DNA from 3 places in the Neorhizobium sp. T25_13 genome. Region 2 is predicted to be linked to each of the others. Evidence: riboswitches for the same ligand, from Rfam matches in the RefSeq annotation. Region 2 holds a riboswitch; each other region holds the start of a gene.

Region 1 (3,269 bases), on a different contig from region 2:
CTCGCCGAGCCCATGGTCGGGAATGGGCGTGACGGCGATGCTGGCGGCGCCGGTGGCGTCGGCGCGCTTCAGGTAATCGAACAGATTTGCCGCCGCCTGCGCAAGGTCGCCGGACGGGCTCAGGTCAAAAACCGCCGCGGCGAGTTCCATTCCCTTCACCGGAGCGGAACCCAGCCGGATCAACGCCTCGCCGGCCTCGACATGGTCGGCATTGAGCCTCACCGCTGCACCCGGCGCATAATGAGAGGCCAGCATGCCGGGGGCCTCGATGATCGCCGCCGGTCCCTCAGGCCGGATCACTGCAAGTCCGGTTGCCGTCTCGATCTCTTCGGCGGCTACCCCGCCCGGCCTCAGCAGCCGGATCACACCGTTCTCGACGCGGACGATGGTCGATTCGACACCGACAGGAGCCGCACCGCCGTCGATGATCAACGCCAGCTTCTCGCCCAGGTCGTCGGCCACGTGGCGCGCGCTGGTCGGGCTCACCTTGCCGGACGTGTTGGCGCTGGGGGCCGCGAGCGGCTTGCCGAAGGCGCGGATGAGCTCGGAAGCGAAGCCCTTGGGAAGCCGGATGCCGACCGTATCGAGCCCGGCCGTCGCCAGCGCATGAATGCCGCTTTCGGGCTTCAGGGGAAGGATCAGGGTGAGGGGCCCCGGCCAGAAGGCTTCGGCAAGCCTGCGCGAGATCGGATCGAAGTCGGCATAACGCTCGGCCATGTCGAGATCCGACATGTGGCAGATCAGCGGGTTGAAGCGCGGCCGGCCCTTGGTCTCGTAGATGCGGGTGATGGCGGCGGGATTGGTGGCGTCGGCCGCAAGTCCGTAGACCGTCTCGGTCGGGATCGCCACGGGAAGGCCGTCCGCAAGGACGGTGCAGGATTGACGAAGCGCGCCGTCATGATCCCGGGTGATGTCGATGATTTGAGCCGTCATATCCGCCCGTCAATAACGCGGACCCGGGCGTCTTCAAAGCTTTTTGATGATCTCGCGGAGCATTTCGTTGGAAGTGCCGAGCATCAGGACGTTCTTGATGGCTTCCATCGGATCATTGGTCTGGAACAGAAGGCCGTTCTTGCGGATCGTGCGGTTGATCTGCAGCGGCTGACCCGCCTCGCGTTCGACCGCAACGGCAAAATACATGCGCGAATTGGCCGGGCTGATATGTTCGAAAAAGGTTTCTTCCTCGCCGATCTTGGAGAAGAAGTTGGCGATATAGAACGACCAGCTCACGGGGACGCCGCGCGGAAGAAACGTCCTTGCCGCCGTGACATGGCAATAGCCGAGATGCGGGCGTTCATCGAGCGTGTGGTGGAAGATGATCTTCGGAAACTTGATCGAGCGATGGAAGGAGTTGATCCGGTTGTGGCTCGTTTCCCCGGCTGCCTCGAGCCTTTTGCCCGTGCGCTCGGCGACTTCGTTATGGGTGAGATAGCGGCGCTCTTCCGGCAGCCAGACCGGATGGTAGCGGGAGCTGCGCCCCGTCCGGAGGAATTCGGAATGGGAAGCGCTCTTCACCACCACCGGCGCCGGTGGTGGAGGGGCTTTGTAATAACGGATCTTTCCCTTGGCCTGCACGGTGGCATCGCTCCCATTCACGCCGGGATTTTATGGCTTATCCCTTAATGACAGGTTTCGCTTTCGCGGGGCTGGAGTGTCGCATTTTGGGCCGTTTCGCCGCTGTCGCCAACGCGGTTGCCGATGTCGCAATGTCGCCTATGCGACACGCCCGCCCGATGATTATATCCGCCTCGATCTTGAGGTGCCGCCTGACTAGGGAAGGCGGAGAATTGGGAAGCCGGCAGGGGTCTTTAGAAACCCTAATCCGGCGCTGCCCCCGCAACGGTGGTGGAGCAATAAGGCACGGCATGAGCCACTGGGAAAGAGCCGCAAGGGCCGCCCGGGAAGGCGCCGAGCCGGTCCCCTGAACGGGACAAGCTCCTGAGCCCGGAAACCAGCCTTGGGATCAAAAATGACGACCGGACGCGGCGGGCGTTCGGGACAGGGTTTGGGGCGGGCTTGAGGCCGGCCGGCATTTCCATGTCCTTCCGCTGTCCACATTGACGAGGAAGATAATATGGAAATTCGCAATCAGGCCCTGCGGCAGCTTAAGAACCGCCGTGAAGGCTTCAGCCTCGAACAGCCCTTCTATACCGATCCCGCCTATTTCAAGCTCGATCTGGAAATGATCTGGTATCGCGACTGGCTGTTCGTCGGGCATGATTGCGAGCTGCCCAAGGCCGGAGCCTATTTCACCTTGCAGATCGGCGATTATCCGGTCGTCGTCGTGCGCGGCCGCGACAACCGGATCCGTGCGCTGCACAATACCTGCCGCCATCGCGGCAGCCGCGTCTGCACCAAGGAGCATGGCTCGGCGGTCCGGCTCGTCTGTCCCTACCATCAATGGACCTACGAACTGGACGGCTCGCTTCTGGTCGGCCGCCAGATGGGCCAGGACTTCGACAAGACCCAGTTCAGCATGAAGAAGGTCCATTGCGAAAGCGTGGCGGGCTTTATCTTCATCTGCCTTGCCAACGAGGCGCCGGATTTCGCGCCGGTTCGCGCGGCGATCGAGCCCTATATGGCCCCGCACCGCCTCTCGGAGGCCAAGGTCGCGCACCAGTCGACGATCATCGAGAAGGGCAATTGGAAGCTCGTCTGGGAAAACAACCGCGAGTGCTACCACTGCGCCGCCAACCACCCGGAGCTCTGCCGCACCTATCCGGAATCGCCGACCGCGACGGGCGTCCAGGGTGCCAAGGACGATCCGGTCATCGCCGCCCATTGGCAGCGTTGCGAGGAGGCCGGGTTGCCGAGCGAATTCCGGATGGACGAGACCGGCCAGTTCCGCGTCGCGCGCATGCCGCTGATCGAAGATGCCGAGAGTTATACGATGAGCGGCCGCAACGCCGTGCAGCGTAAACTCTCCGAGGACGTAACGATCAACTCGATCGGCACCATGCTGCTCTTCCACTATCCGAGCAGCTGGAACCACATTCTCGGCGACCACGCGATCTCGTTCCGCGTCACCCCGCTCGGGCCGGAGGAAACGGCGGTCACCACAAAATGGCTGGTCCACAAGGATGCGGTCGAGGGCGTCGACTACAATCTCGAGGAACTGACCCACGTCTGGAACATGACCAACGACCAGGACCGCCGGATCGTCGAGGAAAACGCCTTCGGCATCCGCTCGCCCGCTTATGAGCCGGGTCCCTATTCGCCACTGCACGAAGGCGGCGTCATGCAGTTCGTCGAATGGTACTCGAACTTCA
Region 2 (3,269 bases):
TCCGCGACTACGTCAACAAGAACGGCTTCAAGTCGGTTGTGCTCGGCCTGTCCGGCGGCATCGACAGTGCCATCTGCGCGGCGATCGCCGTCGATGCGCTGGGCGAGGAGAGGGTGCGCACGGTGATGCTGCCCTACCGCTATACGTCCGAGGACTCGCTGAAGGACGCGGCTGATTGCGCCAAGGCGCTCGGCTGCCGCTACGACATCGTGCAGATCGCCGAGCCGGTGGACGGTTTTTCGTCGGCGCTGGCCGAGCTGTTCGAAGGAACCGAGGAGGGGATCACCGAGGAGAACCTCCAGAGCCGCGCGCGCGGCACGATCCTGATGGCGATCTCCAACAAGTTCGGCTCGATGGTGGTGACGACAGGCAACAAGTCGGAAATGTCGGTCGGCTACGCGACCCTCTACGGCGACATGAATGGCGGCTTCAACCCGATCAAGGACCTCTACAAGATGCAGGTCTATGCGCTGGCCGCCTGGCGCAACGAACACCTGCCGCCGACGGCGCTCGGCCCGAGCGGCGAGGTGATCCCGAAGAACATCATCTCCAAGGCTCCGTCCGCGGAACTCAGACCCAACCAGACCGATCAGGATTCGCTGCCGCCCTATCCGGTGCTCGACGACATCCTCGAATGCCTGGTCGAGCTGGAGATGGGGACCGAGGAGATCGTTGCCCGCGGCCACGACATCGCAACCGTTCACCGGATCGAGCACCTGCTCTATCTCGCCGAATACAAGCGGCGCCAATCGGCGCCGGGCGTCAAGATCACCAAGAAGAACTTCGGCCGCGATCGGCGTTATCCGATCACCAACCGTTTCCGCGATCGGTAGGAGAGGATCATGGCCCTGCGCAGCTCGGTCGAGATCTTCAATATCCGGACGAGGACGATGCGGGTGGTCTGGCAGACGGAAGCCCTGTTCGAGGCGCCCAACTGGTCGCCCGACGGGCGCTACTTGATGCTCAACAGCGAGGGCCTGATCTATCGTCTGTCACCGGCGGGTGATGACGGGCCTGAACTGGTCGATACGGGCTTTGCCCGCCAATGCAACAACGACCACGGCATTTCGCCGGAGGGTTCGCTGATCGCCATTTCCGACAAGGTAGAGTTCGGCAAATCGGCGATCTATGTTCTTCCCGCGGGCGGCGGCGTGCCGCGGCTGGTGACCCGGAACCTGCCGTCCTACTGGCATGGCTGGTCGCCGGACGGAAAGAGCTTCGCCTATTGCGGCATCCGTGGCGACGAGTTCGATATCTATTCGATCGGCAGCGAGGGCGGCAACGAGACGCGGCTGACGTTCGGCGAGGGCCGCAACGACGGGCCGGACTATTCGCCGGATGGAAAATGGATCTATTTCAATTCCAGTCGCACCGGGCTGACGCAGATCTGGCGCGTCCCGGCCGCCGGCGGCGTGGCCGAGCGGATCACCGGCGGGGGTTACGGCGACTGGTTTCCGCATCCGTCACCGAAGGGTGACAAGATCGTCTTCATCTCCTACGACGCCGATGTCTTCGACCACCCGCGCGATCTCAACGTCCGCGTCAGGCTGATGGACATGGACGGCGGCAATGTCGAAACGCTGTTCGAGCTCTTCGGCGGGCAGGGCACGATGAATTCACCGAACTGGTCGCCGGATGGCGATGAGTTTGCCTACGTGCGCTATTTCCTAGTCGCATGAGCGCCTTGCGCCGAGGATAGCGTAAGGGCATAACCGATCCTGTCAGGTGCCGGCGACAAGCCGGAGAATCGGGAATCCGGGTGGAGCCGGAACGTGCCCAACGCTGTGAGGTGGACGCTCGGCCGCAGGATAAGCCACTGGGAAACCGGGAAGGCGGCGGTTGAGGCGGACGAAGCCAAGTCAGAAGACCGGCCTGACAAGATAGACCAGCCCGCGCGGACGGCGGAAAGGTTTCGGACCTCTCCTTGCTTCTGAAAGGCAAGGGAGCGACGGCATTGTTGGGGACAAACGATGCAGCCTGATCCTTTCGCGCATGCCTTGCTGCCTGCCGGTGAATTTTCGAAGGCCGAGCGTGCGGCCGTCTACAGGGCGATCGAGACGCGCCGGGACGTGCGCGACCAGTTCCTGCCCGATCCACTGCCGGACGACCTGGTAAAGCGGCTGCTGGGCGCCGCGCATTCGGCACCCTCGGTCGGCTTCATGCAGCCCTGGAATTTCATCCTCATCCGCGATCCCTCGGTGCGGGAGGCGGCTCGCGCCGCCTTTTCGCGCGCCAATGACGAAGCCGTGGAGATGTTTCCGGAGCGGAGCCGCGACCTTTATCGCAGCCTCAAGCTCGAAGGCATCGTCAAGGCGCCGCTGTCGATCTGCGTCACCTGCGATCCGGACCGTGCCGGCCCGGTCGTGCTCGGCCGAACCCACAATCCGCGCATGGACGTCTATTCGACCGTCTGCGCCGTGCAGAACTTGTGGCTTGCGGCAAGGGCCGAGGGCGTCGGTGTCGGCTGGGTCAGCATTTTTCGCGAGGAGGACGTGCGTGCGCTGCTGGGCATTCCCGATCGCGTCGAGATCGTCGCGTGGCTGTGCCTCGGTTATACCGACCGCCTCTACGCCGAGCCGGAATTGGCGCTCAAGGGCTGGCGCCAGCGCTTGGCCCTGGAGGAGCTGATCTTTCAGGATCGCTGGGATAACCGTTGATCACTGCTGCGGCTGCGGTCCTGCGGATTTCGGATTGCTGAGGTCGATATCCGCTTCGGGCAGGAAAGCCGGCCCAACGGTGCGCACCTTCTTGTTTGGATCGTATGGCCGCTCCGGCGGCGGCGTGAGCACCGGCGGCTGGACCGCGGCCTGCGGCTTTTGCGGGCGGGTCGGCAGCTTGGTGATCCCGGAATACGGTTGCTCTTCTCTCGGAAGTTCGATGCCCGGCACCTTTCGGCGGTCGTCGACAACAGGCGGCAGCGGCTCGAAGGAGGGGATGCAGCGCTGTTCGCGAATGGCGGCGAGGATGGCATTCCGCTCTTCCGAGGGCAGGATCATCTGCCGCGAACTGTTCCGTTCCGCCGCCAGCGCGTCGCGGCTCTGTTCCATTCTTTCCAGCGCATCCCGCATCTGGCCGCAGACCTCGGCATTCGGGCCACCCAGAACCACGACGCTGCCATTGCCGCAGCCGGCCCGGCGCATGTCGACCCGCAATTCCCGGATATCGGCATTGTATTCGCCAAGCTGCTGGGCGTAGCTGCGCGCCGCAGACGTGTTGCCGATGATCTGCGGGCTGTTTCCAAGTTTCCGGTAAAGGGCTGCACAAACGGC
Region 3 (3,269 bases), on a different contig from region 2:
GCGCGGGCAAGGCCGGCCACGACCAGCGACTTGCCCACATCCGAGCCCGTTCCCTGAAACATCAGCGCCCGAGCTGGCTTGGACCCAACCATGGCTAAAACTCGATGCCGGCCTGGGCCTTCACGCCCGCCTTGAAGTGGTGTTTGACCAGCGACATCTCGGTCACCATGTCGGCGGCCTCGATCAGCGCCGGCTTGGCGTTGCGGCCGGTGACGACCACATGCAGATCCGGCCGCCGTGCCTGTAGCGCGGCGACGATCTTGTCCAGATCGAGATAGTCATAACGAAGCGCGATGTTGAGTTCGTCGAGGATGACGAGCCCGATCGTCTCGTCCGCCATCAGCTCGAGTGCCTTTTCCCAGGCCTTTTCCGCCGCGGCGACGTCGCGCTTCAGGTCCTGGGTCTCCCAGGTAAAACCCTCGCCCATCGTGTGCCAGACGACGCGGTCACCGAAGACGGCGAGCGCGGGCTGCTCCCCGGTCGACCAGGCGCCCTTGATGAACTGTACGACGCCGACCCGGCGGTTGTTGCCGAGCATGCGCAGCGCCAGGCCGAAGGCAGCTGTGGATTTGCCCTTGCCGGGCCCGGTATGGACGATGAGAAGACCCTTTTCCTGGGTCTTCTCGGCCACTTCCGCATCCTGAACCGCCTTGCGGTTCGCCATCTTGGCGCGGTGGCGCTCGACGGACGCCTCGTCGATCTCCTTCACCGGGAGACAAGCTTCGCCGGAGACCCGGCAGAAGCTTCCTCGCCAGCGCGGAACTTTTCGCGGGCGACCCCGGCCAGCGCGCCGAGCACCGCCCAGAACACCAGGTTGGTGGCATAGACGGCGTTGACGAAGCGGACATGGAGATCCATCGGGACCGCCGTTTCATGGCTTGGCGGCAGCGGCGCGCCGACCAGATGCGGGGCGATCAGGAGCACGATCGCAAGCGCTGCGAACACGGCCGAGCGGGTATAGGCGAGCAGGCCGAGACCGATTGCCGTGCAGGCCGCCGTCGAGATCCACCAGATCTGGCGCGGACCGAGTTCCGCAGCCGGCATGCCGGGCAGTTCCGGCGGCAGGCCGAGGCCGGGCGCGAGGATGACGGCGAGGAAGCCGGCAATGCCGAACATCAGGCCACCGCGCCAGCCCTTGAAGCCGCCGAACGCTTCCGAGGCGGCAACGAGGACAAGGGCAAAACCGATAGCCGACAGCATGTCTGCGGCAGCAGTATAGATGAAACGCTCGAAGCCATCGGCGGGAGCCCAGGCTTCCTCGCCGTGGTGATGCTCGGCGGCGGATGCCGTGGCACCTGCGGCAGGTGCAGCATCATGGCTGTGGCCGGCCTCGGGCGCGGCATTCTCGAACACTTCCGCCTGCAGGATCAGCGGCACAGTGGAGAAGCTCTGCATCACGGTCAGCAGCAATCCGGACAAAAGCCCGGCGATCACCGCCGTGAAGACGATGTTGCGAAACAACGACATTGGGGAGAACTCCTCAGTGGCAGGGGAAGGCGAGCGAGTGGCGCGTGTCATGCGCGGCGTTATGGACGACTTCCAGATGAGAGAAGCCGACAAAGCCGACGATGAACAGGCCAAGCAGGGCCGTCATGCTGAGGGGAATGATCTTCGAAGCGGAGAGGCTGACTGCAGCTGCAGCAGAATTCGTAACCATGGTCTCGTCCTTTCGCCCTCCACCCGAGGGCCGTTCACGTTCTTTGCCGCCTCTGGCAGGTCTCCTGGCTCGCGGATCGGACGCCTTCTCCCGCCTTCCCAGGATACCGTTGGCCGGATTTCCCAGTGGCTTGACGGCCGGACGGCCGTTTTGGTCGAAGACTTTCCGCTTACAGTTGCGGGGGCAGCCGCGGGTTGGACGGCAGAATTCCGTCGCACCGCATTCCCTCTAAAACCCTTTCGGGCACCATAGGCTCGGTCACTATAGACGAATTCGGCGTCACGGCAATCGCCTTTGCGACGCATTGACATGGGCCTGCGACCGGGCTTACTTGGAAAGAGATGGTCCCTTTCCGGCAACGGGGAGGGCTAAGAGAGAATGCGGTGCGATCCCTTTTTCAGGATCAATGCCGCGGCTGCCCCCGCAACTGTAGGCGGCGAGCCATTGCCTAAAACGGCCATTTGGCCGTCAAGCCACTGGGAAATCCGGCCAACGGTATCCTGGGAAGGCAGGCAAATGGCGACGACCCGCGAGCCAGGAGACCTGCCGTCCGATTAGTTTTGCTTCACCGGGCGGGGTGCTCCGGAGGAAGTTTCTCGATCACCGCAGAGGGATTTCGACCTTCTGCTCCGCGCCCCGATTTTTCGACCCCGGCGGGAACGCGGCTGACCGATGAGTGACCACCGACCAGATGATCCGGCAACCGCCGGCCCGGCAGATGTGACGATTTTCGTCTGCACCAATTGCCGTAATGCGTCCGACGGCGAAATCCGGCCGGGCATCGCACTGATCGCGGCGCTGCGCGAGGCAGCAAGCGGCAAGCCGCTCGCGGTAAAGCCGGTCACCTGCCTTGCCAATTGCGAAAAAAGTCCGAGTGCTGCGTTTAATCACAAGAGCGGCTGGTCCTATGTCTTCGGCCACCTGTCGCTCGACAATGTCGAGGATATCGTCACCGGCGCGATGATGCTGGCCGAGGACGAACGCGGCTTCCTTCCCCTTCGCGGCCGCCCGACCTGCCTGCGCGGCAAGGGCATGACGGCCCGTATTCCACCCTTTCATCACCACGAGGACATGCCATCATGAGCGTTTCGTTCGACCGCGTTCCCTGCACCGTCGTTACCGGGTTCTTAGGCGCCGGCAAGACCACGCTGATCCGCAACCTGATCGAAAACTTGAAGGGCAAGCGGCTGGCGATCATCGTCAACGAATTCGGCGATGTGGGCATCGACGGAGACGTCCTGAAGGGCTGCGGCATCGAAAGCTGCCCGGAAGACAACATCATCGAGCTTGCCAACGGCTGCATCTGCTGCACCGTGGCGGACGATTTCGTGCCGGCGATCGACCGGATCCTGGCCATCGAACCCCGCGTCGATCACATCCTCATCGAAACCTCCGGCCTCGCGCTGCCAAAACCCCTCGTCCAGGCCTTCCAGTGGCCTGACGTCAAGGCGCGAGTGACGGTGGACGCGGTGATTGCCGTGGTCGACGGACTGGCGCTCGCCGAAGGCCGCGTTGCCGACGACCACGAGGCGCTGGAAGCGCAGCGCGACGCGGACGGCTCGATCGACCATGACGATCCGGTCGAGGAAGTGTTCGAGGATCAGGTGGCCTG

What was found. Region 2 has a riboswitch for cobalamin ahead of bluB (5,6-dimethylbenzimidazole synthase). Riboswitches for the same ligand answer to the same signal wherever they lie in the genome.
Region 1: it holds a riboswitch for cobalamin, as region 2 does, so the genes downstream of both, C5J22_RS16275 (aromatic ring-hydroxylating dioxygenase subunit alpha) here and bluB (5,6-dimethylbenzimidazole synthase) in region 2, are expected to answer to the same signal.
Region 3: it holds a riboswitch for cobalamin, as region 2 does, so the genes downstream of both, C5J22_RS22785 (CbtB-domain containing protein) here and bluB (5,6-dimethylbenzimidazole synthase) in region 2, are expected to answer to the same signal.

The regions. Positions count from the first base shown of each region.
Region 1 is NZ_PVBI01000006.1:241,679-244,947, forward strand. Features, by position in the region: gene C5J22_RS16265 (L-threonylcarbamoyladenylate synthase) at 1-933, opposite strand, end outside; gene C5J22_RS16270 (DUF6656 family protein) at 967-1,575, opposite strand; cobalamin riboswitch at 1,741-1,975, shown strand; gene C5J22_RS16275 (aromatic ring-hydroxylating dioxygenase subunit alpha) at 2,075-3,269, shown strand, end outside.
Region 2 is NZ_PVBI01000014.1:69,774-73,042, forward strand. Features, by position in the region: gene C5J22_RS25600 (NAD+ synthase) at 1-833, shown strand, start outside; gene C5J22_RS25605 (TolB family protein) at 849-1,679, shown strand; cobalamin riboswitch at 1,707-1,891, shown strand; gene bluB (5,6-dimethylbenzimidazole synthase) at 1,971-2,657, shown strand; gene C5J22_RS25615 (hypothetical protein) at 2,658-3,269, opposite strand, start outside.
Region 3 is NZ_PVBI01000010.1:175,343-178,611, reverse strand. Features, by position in the region: gene C5J22_RS22800 (cobyric acid synthase) at 1-92, opposite strand, end outside; gene cobO (cob(I)yrinic acid a,c-diamide adenosyltransferase) at 95-709, opposite strand; gene C5J22_RS22790 (CbtA family protein) at 706-1,467, opposite strand; gene C5J22_RS22785 (CbtB-domain containing protein) at 1,481-1,657, opposite strand; cobalamin riboswitch at 1,694-1,923, opposite strand; cobalamin riboswitch at 1,983-2,223, shown strand; gene C5J22_RS22780 (DUF1636 domain-containing protein) at 2,330-2,740, shown strand; gene cobW (cobalamin biosynthesis protein CobW) at 2,737-3,269, shown strand, end outside.